DNA from 2 places in the Jeotgalibacillus marinus genome. Region 1 is predicted to be linked to the other one. Evidence: a T-box and tRNA genes for the amino acid it is inferred to sense, from the RefSeq annotation. Region 1 holds a T-box; the other holds one or more tRNA genes.
What was found. A T-box is a leader RNA that pairs with one kind of tRNA and senses whether it is charged. The one in region 1 lies ahead of pheS (phenylalanine--tRNA ligase subunit alpha), so its partner is inferred to be a tRNA-Phe.
Positions count from the first base shown of each region.

Region 2: it has a tRNA-Phe gene. The T-box ahead of pheS (phenylalanine--tRNA ligase subunit alpha) is inferred to sense a tRNA for this amino acid. The anticodon was not compared.

Region 1 is NZ_JBFMIA010000001.1:439,739-444,172, reverse strand. It holds gene AB1471_RS02310 (small multi-drug export protein) at 1-286, shown strand, start outside; gene sspI (small acid-soluble spore protein SspI) at 384-593, opposite strand; gene AB1471_RS02300 (TrmH family RNA methyltransferase) at 707-1,462, shown strand; T-box leader at 1,521-1,760, shown strand; gene pheS (phenylalanine--tRNA ligase subunit alpha) at 1,839-2,882, shown strand; gene pheT (phenylalanine--tRNA ligase subunit beta) at 2,901-4,434, shown strand, end outside.
Region 2 is NZ_JBFMIA010000002.1:409,486-413,919, forward strand. It holds gene yycF (response regulator YycF) at 1-223, opposite strand, end outside; gene AB1471_RS04980 (peptidoglycan DD-metalloendopeptidase family protein) at 515-1,960, opposite strand; tRNA gene AB1471_RS04985 (tRNA-Phe) at 2,324-2,396, opposite strand; gene AB1471_RS04990 (hypothetical protein) at 2,465-2,587, opposite strand; tRNA gene AB1471_RS04995 (tRNA-Glu) at 2,705-2,779, opposite strand; gene AB1471_RS05000 (MFS transporter) at 3,103-4,317, opposite strand.

The DNA of each region.
Region 1 (4,434 bases):
CGAACGTGTGAAGGCATATTTTGCGAAGAAATCGAAAAAGGAAAAAAAGGAAGGTAGCAGACAACAACGAGCCAAGCGTATTTGGAATAAGTATGGTCTTCCTGGATTAGCACTCCTAGGACCGATTTTAATTGGCACACATATTGCTGCTTTTATTGGAATGAGCTTAGGTGCAAAAAAAACTTGGACGCTTCTTTGGTTAACGATTAGTATCGGACTGTGGACACTTATCTTTGGTATTGCCACAATAGCGGGCGTTGACTTTTTTGTTCGAGACCTATCATAAAATAAAATGACGCCAGATAATTCTCACTTTGGGAAATACCTGGCATCATATACTGTTGAAAAGTTTACAGCTGCCCGAGAGTTCAGGGCAGCACTTGTTATTGCGCCAGACCACCTTCGAGTGTACTGATCATATGGTCACGGTCTTCTTTGGAGCTTTTTTCCCAGATTAGCTCAAATAATACGCCAAGACCAGGAAGTAAATGCTCTTCCTGTCGCTCGATTGAGTCAACAATCGTTGATTCAAGCTCTTGTGGTGAGTTTTCTTTTACATTGTGAATGACGGTTTTGCGAATGTTTAAATCCATATAAAATCCTCCTTTAGGGGTAAAGTCTATTTATTTTTCCCGCTACGTTCTTTTTTATCCATCCAACCTTCTATATAATAAAGGAACCCGAGTTTAAGGAGAGATTTGTACACATGAATTTTTTGCAGTCATTACAAAATCCACACGTTAAAGAGTGGAAAAAACTTTCAACCAAAAAAGGGCGAGATCAATCTGGGTTGTTTTTAGTTGAAGGATTTCACCTTGTAGAGGAAGCGTTGAAATCACCTGAAAGTGTTCAAGAAATGATTGTACGAGAAGGCGTTGAACTTCCTCAGCATTTCTATGTGGATTCAATCGAATTGACGACGATAACAGATGAAATTTCCCAAGCCATTGCTGAAACTGAACATACGCAAGGAATCTTTGCCGTTTGTAAGCAAGAAAAACAAGAATTTGCTGACCTTCATGCCAATCGCATACTTATGATTGATTCTGTACAAGATCCAGGCAACGTTGGTACAATGATTCGTACGGCTGATGCAGTTGGGGTTGATGCGGTTATTTTGGGAAAAGGGTCGGCTGATCCGTATAATGCGAAAGTTTTACGGGCTGCTCAAGGTAGTCATTTTCATTTGCCTATCATTAAACTGAATTTACAGGATGTCATTGATGAAATGAAACAACGTGGAATAGCGGTGTATGGTACAGCACTTGAGGGTGGCAATCCATACCGAGAAATTTCTTCAGGAGAACCTTTTGCACTCATTATGGGAAATGAGGGTGCCGGCGTGAAAGAAGAATGGCTCAATCAAACCGACCAAAACTTATATGTACCGATCTTTGGTGAAAGTGAATCGTTAAACGTTGCAGTAGCAACCGGTGTTCTTTTGTACCATTTGAAAGGGTAAATGATACAAAAGGGGTTTGAAACCTAGTCAAAGTAGTTTATACTAATAACGATCAAATACAAAAACATCGATGGAGAAAAGTAATTTGGATGATCCATTTTAGGGAGAGTACACCCGTGACTGTAAGGGTACTCATGGCATGCCAAATGAAGTTCACCTCCTGAGTTGACATCGGGACCACATTTTTGTGTAAAGATGCTCCGGCTACGAATGGCCGTTATCCAATGATGAGTGAGCAAAGTTAAATTTTTTTGCTAACTAGGGTGGTACCACGGATTCCAAGCACTTCGTCCCTAACCTTTTAGGGGAGAAGTGCTTTTTTGCGTTCATTTTGATCTAAGGGTAAAGAGAACACATGATAAAGGAGGATTTTAACATGGAAGAAAGATTGAAAGGGTTACAACAAGAAGCACTAGAAAAAATTGAACAATCTCAAGAACTAAAACAATTAAACGATGTTCGTGTAGCGTATCTTGGCAAAAAAGGTCCGATTACAGAAGTGCTTAAAGGAATGGGAAAGTTATCGGCTGAAGAGCGCCCGAAAATGGGGGCATTGGCAAATGAAGTACGTGACGCGATTGCTTCAGCGATTGAATCAAAGCAACAAGTGCTCGAAACAGCAGCGATTGAAAAGCAACTTCAAGAAGAAACGATCGATGTTACGTTACCAGGGCGACCGGTTCAAGTCGGGTCTCATCATCCGTTAACAAGCCTGATTGAAGAAATTGAAGATTTATTTATCTCGATGGGTTACAAAGTCGAAGAAGGTCCAGAAGTGGAAAAAGATTATTATAATTTTGAAGCACTGAATCTGCCTAAAGGACATCCGGCTCGTGACATGCAGGATTCATTTTATATTACAGAAGATATTTTACTACGCACACACACATCTCCTGTGCAAGCAAGAACGATGGAACGCCACGGTGGCAAAGGACCAGTAAAAATTATTTGTCCAGGTAAAGTGTATCGTCGTGATAATGATGATGCCACACACTCGCATCAATTTATGCAAATTGAAGGGCTTGTCGTGGATGAAAATATTCGTATGAGCGATTTAAAAGGAACATTAAATGTATTTGCTAAGAAAATGTTCGGAGAAGATCGTGAAATCCGTCTGCGTCCGAGCTTCTTCCCATTTACAGAGCCATCGGTTGAAATGGACATTTCTTGTAAAATTTGTGGTGGAGTAGGGTGCAGTGTTTGCAAAAAAACAGGATGGATTGAAATTTTGGGAGCGGGCATGGTGCATCCAAATGTTCTTGAAAAAGCTGGATTTGATTCGAAAAAATATACAGGATTTGCATTTGGTATGGGACCAGAACGAATCGCTATGTTGAAATACGGTATCGATGATATTCGCCATTTCTACACAAATGATGAACGTTTCTTAATGCAATTTGGTCAGAAAGAAATTAACTAATTCAAAGGAGGTTTATTCATGTTTGTATCCTATAATTGGCTTCAAAATTATGTTGATTTATCAGGCATCACACCTGATGAACTAGCTGAAAAAATCACGCGTTCAGGAATTGAAGTAGAAGGTGTAGCCGTACCTGCTGAAGGAATTAAAAACGTAGTGATAGGGCATGTTCTTTCATGTGAAAAACATCCAGAAGCGGATAAATTAAATATATGTCGTGTCGATGTTGGTGAAGAAGAGCCTGTTCAAATTATTTGTGGTGCAGCGAATGTTGGCAAAGGTCAAAAAGTAGCAGTTGCTAAAGTTGGCGCAGTATTGCCAGGTAATTTTAAAATTAAGAAAGCTAAACTTCGCGGGGAAGCTTCTCACGGTATGATTTGTTCTTTACAAGAGATTGGTGTAGAAGGCAAGCTTGTACCAAAAGAATTTTCTGAAGGTATTTTTAACTTTCCAGAGGGAGCGGCAGTTGGTGAAAACGCGATCGAAGCATTAGCGCTAAATGATTCCATTTTAGAGCTTGGTCTAACACCAAACCGTGCAGATGCGATGAGCATGCTGGGTGTAGCGTACGAAGTTGGAGCCATTCTTGATCGTGAAGTAAATATGCCAGAACTTGAATATAAAGTAGCGAGTGAAGAAGCTTCAAGTGTTTTATCTTTAGAAGTAGAAGCAAGTGATGAAAATCCTGCCTATTTAGCAAAAGTAATTCGAAACGTCAAAATTGTTCCATCACCACAATGGATGCAAAGTCGTTTAATCGCAGCAGGGATTAGACCGCATAATAACGTTGTTGATATTACGAACTATGTGTTACTTGAATACGGTCAACCATTACACGCATTTGATTTGGATCGTTTAGAGACAAACAAAGTGCTGGTTCGTTTAGCTAAAGAGGGAGAAACAATTAAAACGCTTGATGACACAGTTCGAAAGTTACAATCACATCAACTTGTCATCACTAATGGCCAAGAACCTGTAGCGATTGCTGGGGTAATGGGCGGAGCAAATAGTGAAGTGATTGACAGCACGACGTCAGTGTTACTTGAGTCTGCCTATTTTAAACCATCATCCGTTCGCCAAACGTCTAAAGACCACGGCTTGCGAAGTGAAGCAAGCTCTCGTTTTGAGAAAGGGGTAGACCCAAATCGCGTTGTACTTGCTGCGGAACGAGCTGCCCAGCTGTTATCTTTATATGCAGGTGGCGAAGTGCTAAAAGGAACGATTGCATTCGATGAACTTGATAAAACTGAAAAGCAAATCAGTATTAAACTTGAACAAATAAATCGCGTGCTAGGCATGACCTTGTCAACGGAAGAAGTGTTAGGTCTTTTCCGCCGTCTGCAAATTACTGCAAAAGTGGATGATAGCAACGTAATCCATGTTTCTGCACCTACTCGTCGTGGGGATCTTGTGATTGAAGAGGATTTAATCGAAGAGGTAGCTAGACTTTATGGGTATGATCACATTCCGATGACTTTACCGGTACATGAGAGTAATCCAGGTGGATTGTCCGCACAGCAACAAAAACGCCGTCTCGTTCGTCAAACACTTG
Region 2 (4,434 bases), on a different contig from region 1:
GCATATCATACTTTTTACGAACCTCACGACACACTTCCATTCCATCACGGATCGGTAACATGATATCAAGCAAAACCAGGTCCGGCTTTACTTCTTCAATTTTCACAAGCGCTTCATCACCATCATAAGCACAGTGAACTTCGTAGCCTTCTTTCTTTAAATTAAACTGAAGAATATCTGCAATTGGCTTTTCATCATCGACGACTAGAATTTTTTTTTCCATATCACTATTCTCCTTTATCAATCATCTATTTTAAAAAACTTTCGTTCAATTCGATTAAACGTTTCTACACGTGTATAGATAATGTATCATGTTATAGCATATTATTCACTTATTTGGTGAAATCAAAAGCGCAAGTAGCTGGTCAGATCCGACAAGCATACACACGCAAAACATAGCTTTTTCACATTTCAGATTAAAAATAATTCATTTCCTCGGAAATATTTTTCGACATTTTTCGTGCTTAGTTTTAAAAAAACCCCTGACCCATAGTGAGCCAGAGGCAATCGTTCTTTACAAATAATCCATTGGATTCACAAGTGCACCGTTGGAATACACTTCGAAATGCAAGTGAATGCCAGTAGCAAACCCTGTCTCTCCCATAATTCCAAGTGAATCCCCTTGTGATACAACTTGTCCAGGTGATACATGAATTTTACTTAAATGTGCATACACCGTTCGTAAACCATTATCGTGATCGACAACTACCTTGTTACCGTAGTCCCCATCCAAACCTGCTGATACAACCGTCCCATTATCAACATTATTGATTGTGTAATTATCTGGACGTGCAATGTCAATTCCTTTATGATTTTTTCCCCAACGAGGGCCTTGTTCACTAGAAATATAACCACCATTCGTTGGCCACACAAAAGAGCCCGTTCCACGCGAAGGAATTTCTTTCGTTCCTACCTCAACAATTTGATCCCTAGGATCTTTTGTCACTTTTTCATCAGCCTTTGACTCTGATACTTGCTCGCCATTCTTCTCACTTGTTTGAAGTGTATAAACACGTTCACCATTTTTTCCTTTTTTCTTAACTTTCGTATCTCCTTTTAAAAGCTCGTCATCTTCGACAATTTCCTCATCAAATTGGATTGCCTCTTTAACTCGTTGTTCTTTTTCCACGTTTACCGAGAAACCTGCGATGTGCTTTTTCACCTTCAGTTCCTCTTTTGGAGTCAATTCATCATCTTCCAATAAATCAGGGTTCAATTTTAATAATTCTTCAATTTTCATATTGTGTTCTTCTGTGATACTTTCAATTGTATCCTCTTCAGCTATTCTATAAGAGACTTCTTGTTTTTGACCTTTTAATAATAGTTTCGCAGCTTCTTCAGGGGTTGTAAGATTTGCTGGATCGATCAGAGCATATTCCGCGTCTTCGTATCCTTCAACCGTTATTTCTGTGATTCTAGTTTCATCTATCTTTAAGTTCGAAGTAGATTGTTTTTCAAACGTCTCAAGCTCTTCTTCTGAAACAGCACTTAACTTGATTTGACGAAGCATTTCTTCAACCTCTTCATCACTCGATAAATAAGCAACCCTTTTTCCATTAAGCTCAACAGCTTTTGCTTCTGTTTGGAAGGAAGCTTTTTCTTGGATCATGCTTAACACTTCTTCATCTCTCGTATTCGGATTAAATACTTTCTCTGGAATCATAGTAATATCGTTTTCTAATGATGAGAGGTTTGATACATCAAATTTCTTTTTGATGTCTTTTTCCTGCTCTTTAACCCACTCTTGAATAGAACTTTGATCTGACACTGCACCCACATATTCTTCTCCAGCATATACGTGGTTCATTTCAGTAAGCTCTTCTTCTTTCTCACTACTTGCTTCAGCTCCATTCACTAAAACAATTGCCGATAAAAGAGTTCCTACTACAAATGTTTTTACTATTTTTGATGTATATGTGCAAATGAACCTTTTTTGATTCACTTGTTTATCGTTGTTCATTCGTTACTCCTCCCACACACCATAAATGTATGTTTGTTTATTAGCACAATCCTTGTCTATTGAAAGTACAAGGTCATGTTCTGCATTTTTTACGCCATCCAAATGTACCATACGTTTTTGCTAAAATAAGACTCGTTGTACAACTGTAAAAGAATTGTAGTATTATGGGATTTTGTTGGAAAAAACGGAAAGAGATTGTTGATAAAAGGAGGTCTGGGTTGATTAATTTTGGTAGTAGTTTGTGAAGATTCAGAGGTGCTAGTGGGATATTGTCATCTTGTTGTCATGTTTCTGTTACATCAATAGGAAGTATCCTTATTTTTTGCATAAAAAAAGATACGCCGCAATTGCAACATATCTTGATGGCTTTGGACGGAATCGAACCGCCGACACATGGATTTTCAGTCCATTGCTCTACCAACTGAGCTACAAAGCCTTGATATTCGGCCTATGATAAGCGGCGAATCTCTTCGTCAGTTTCATCTCTTCACATCCTCACGCACACTAGTGCGCTCCGGTGTTCATCAATTCACTTCCTTGACATTCTTGCTTCTCATAACCCTCAAAAATAAACTTGGCAAAACTGATCGGCTTATGATAAGCGGCGAATCTCTTCGTCAGTTTCATCTCTTCACATCCTCACGCAACTAGTGCGCTCCGGTGTTCATCAATTCACTTCCTTGACATTCTTGCTTCTCATAACCCTTAAAGATCATTTGGAAATTACATATTGCACAATTAAAATGGTGACCCGTACGGGATTCGAACCCGTGTTACCGCCGTGAAAGGGCGGTGTCTTAACCGCTTGACCAACGGGCCGTTTTGAAACACTTATGTAACAACGAGTCTAAATATATCATAATTCTTTTTACTATGACAATCTTTTTTTGAAAAAATGTCGAAAAAACAAGAAAAATAATATCGCTTCATTATTTACTAACTAGATTTGGTATAAAACCACATAAAATAAATGGAATTAATTAAAAAATGATAAATAAGATAATGTTAGATCAACTGCGTTTAATGGAAGTGAAGTGCTATTCAATGAATACCACCTTCGTATAACAAACCCGATACCTTCCTAAAACGCTTGGATAAAAGTACTTATCCAAGCGTTTTTGACTTTTATCGTTCAATTACTCCTATGATTTATCAAGGAGAGACTCAGAAAATTGATGATGATGCACTGCAACATATATCGCTGCAACGAGTAGCAATAGCCCTGAAATCAAAAAGGCAATTCTTACACCCAAAATTTCTGCGACTCCACCGAAGAAGAGTGAAGATACACCAAATACTAGTGCAATCAACGCTCCTTGAGCAGCGTATATTTTAGGCAATTCTTCTGCTGTCGCACCTTTTTGAAGATACGTATTGACTGCAACCCCTTTTATTTGATCAAAGATACCGTTCAGCACGGCAAAACCTAGAGAGAACCAAGCGATCGTGTTAAAACCAAATAGAAGTGTGACGATACTAGTGCCAAATGAAAAGATGATCAGAAGTTTTTTCAAATGGAGTTCAATTGAATTTGCAAATCGAGAGCAAATAACACCCCCTACAACCATTCCAACAAAGAATGAAGTGTTGACGTAACCCCACCAAGCTTCGGATTCTTGAAGTATTTCAGAAACAAAGACTAACAAGATTGATGCGATCCACACTACATTTGCAAGTGCCTCAAAAAATATCACCACATGAATACTTCGAAACAATGGATTTTTCCAAATCGTATTCCATCCTTCTTTTATCGATTTCCCCACTCTACCTGCTACTTTTTCTACGTGAAACGGGCTAGGATCGACAAGCTTAACTAGCAGTAGGATCGAAAGAACAAATAGTACAAAGGTCAACCATATCACCTGTTGTCCGCCAATTAACACTACCATCACACCACCAAGTGCCCATCCGCCTATTTGAATTGTATTGTTGACCACGGCGAAAAAACTATTGGCTTTGACGAGTTCTGATTTTTCTACTAACCTTGGCAACATCGAGTGACTGGCGGGAAGTGCCCACCCATCTAAAAAAGCGATAACAAGGACAAACGCTAATACACCGATGATATGCGGAACACCTTGGAGCATAATCATCAACAGAAGGAAAAAAAGAAAAATCGTTTTACTCACTTGCGAAAAAACGAGAAGTGATTTCAATCGATATTGATCAAGCAATAACGGAGCCATCACCCCACTGCTAAACCGGCCAAACATATTGATAAACGGAAAGAGTGCCAGTATAAATGGAGATTCTGACACTTCATATAAAATCGAGATGAGCCCGACGATGTAAAGCACATCGCCTAAATTCGCCAGTGATTGGCCCATCATTAGAAAACGAAAGGATTGACTCTTCATTTTTACTACCCCATTTAAATCAATTTTTTTGATTGATTAAGGGTAGTTTCTACACTCGTTTGTGCCTCCTTACATTTATTATTTCACTCCATAATAAGGCAACGCTTTATTTAATTT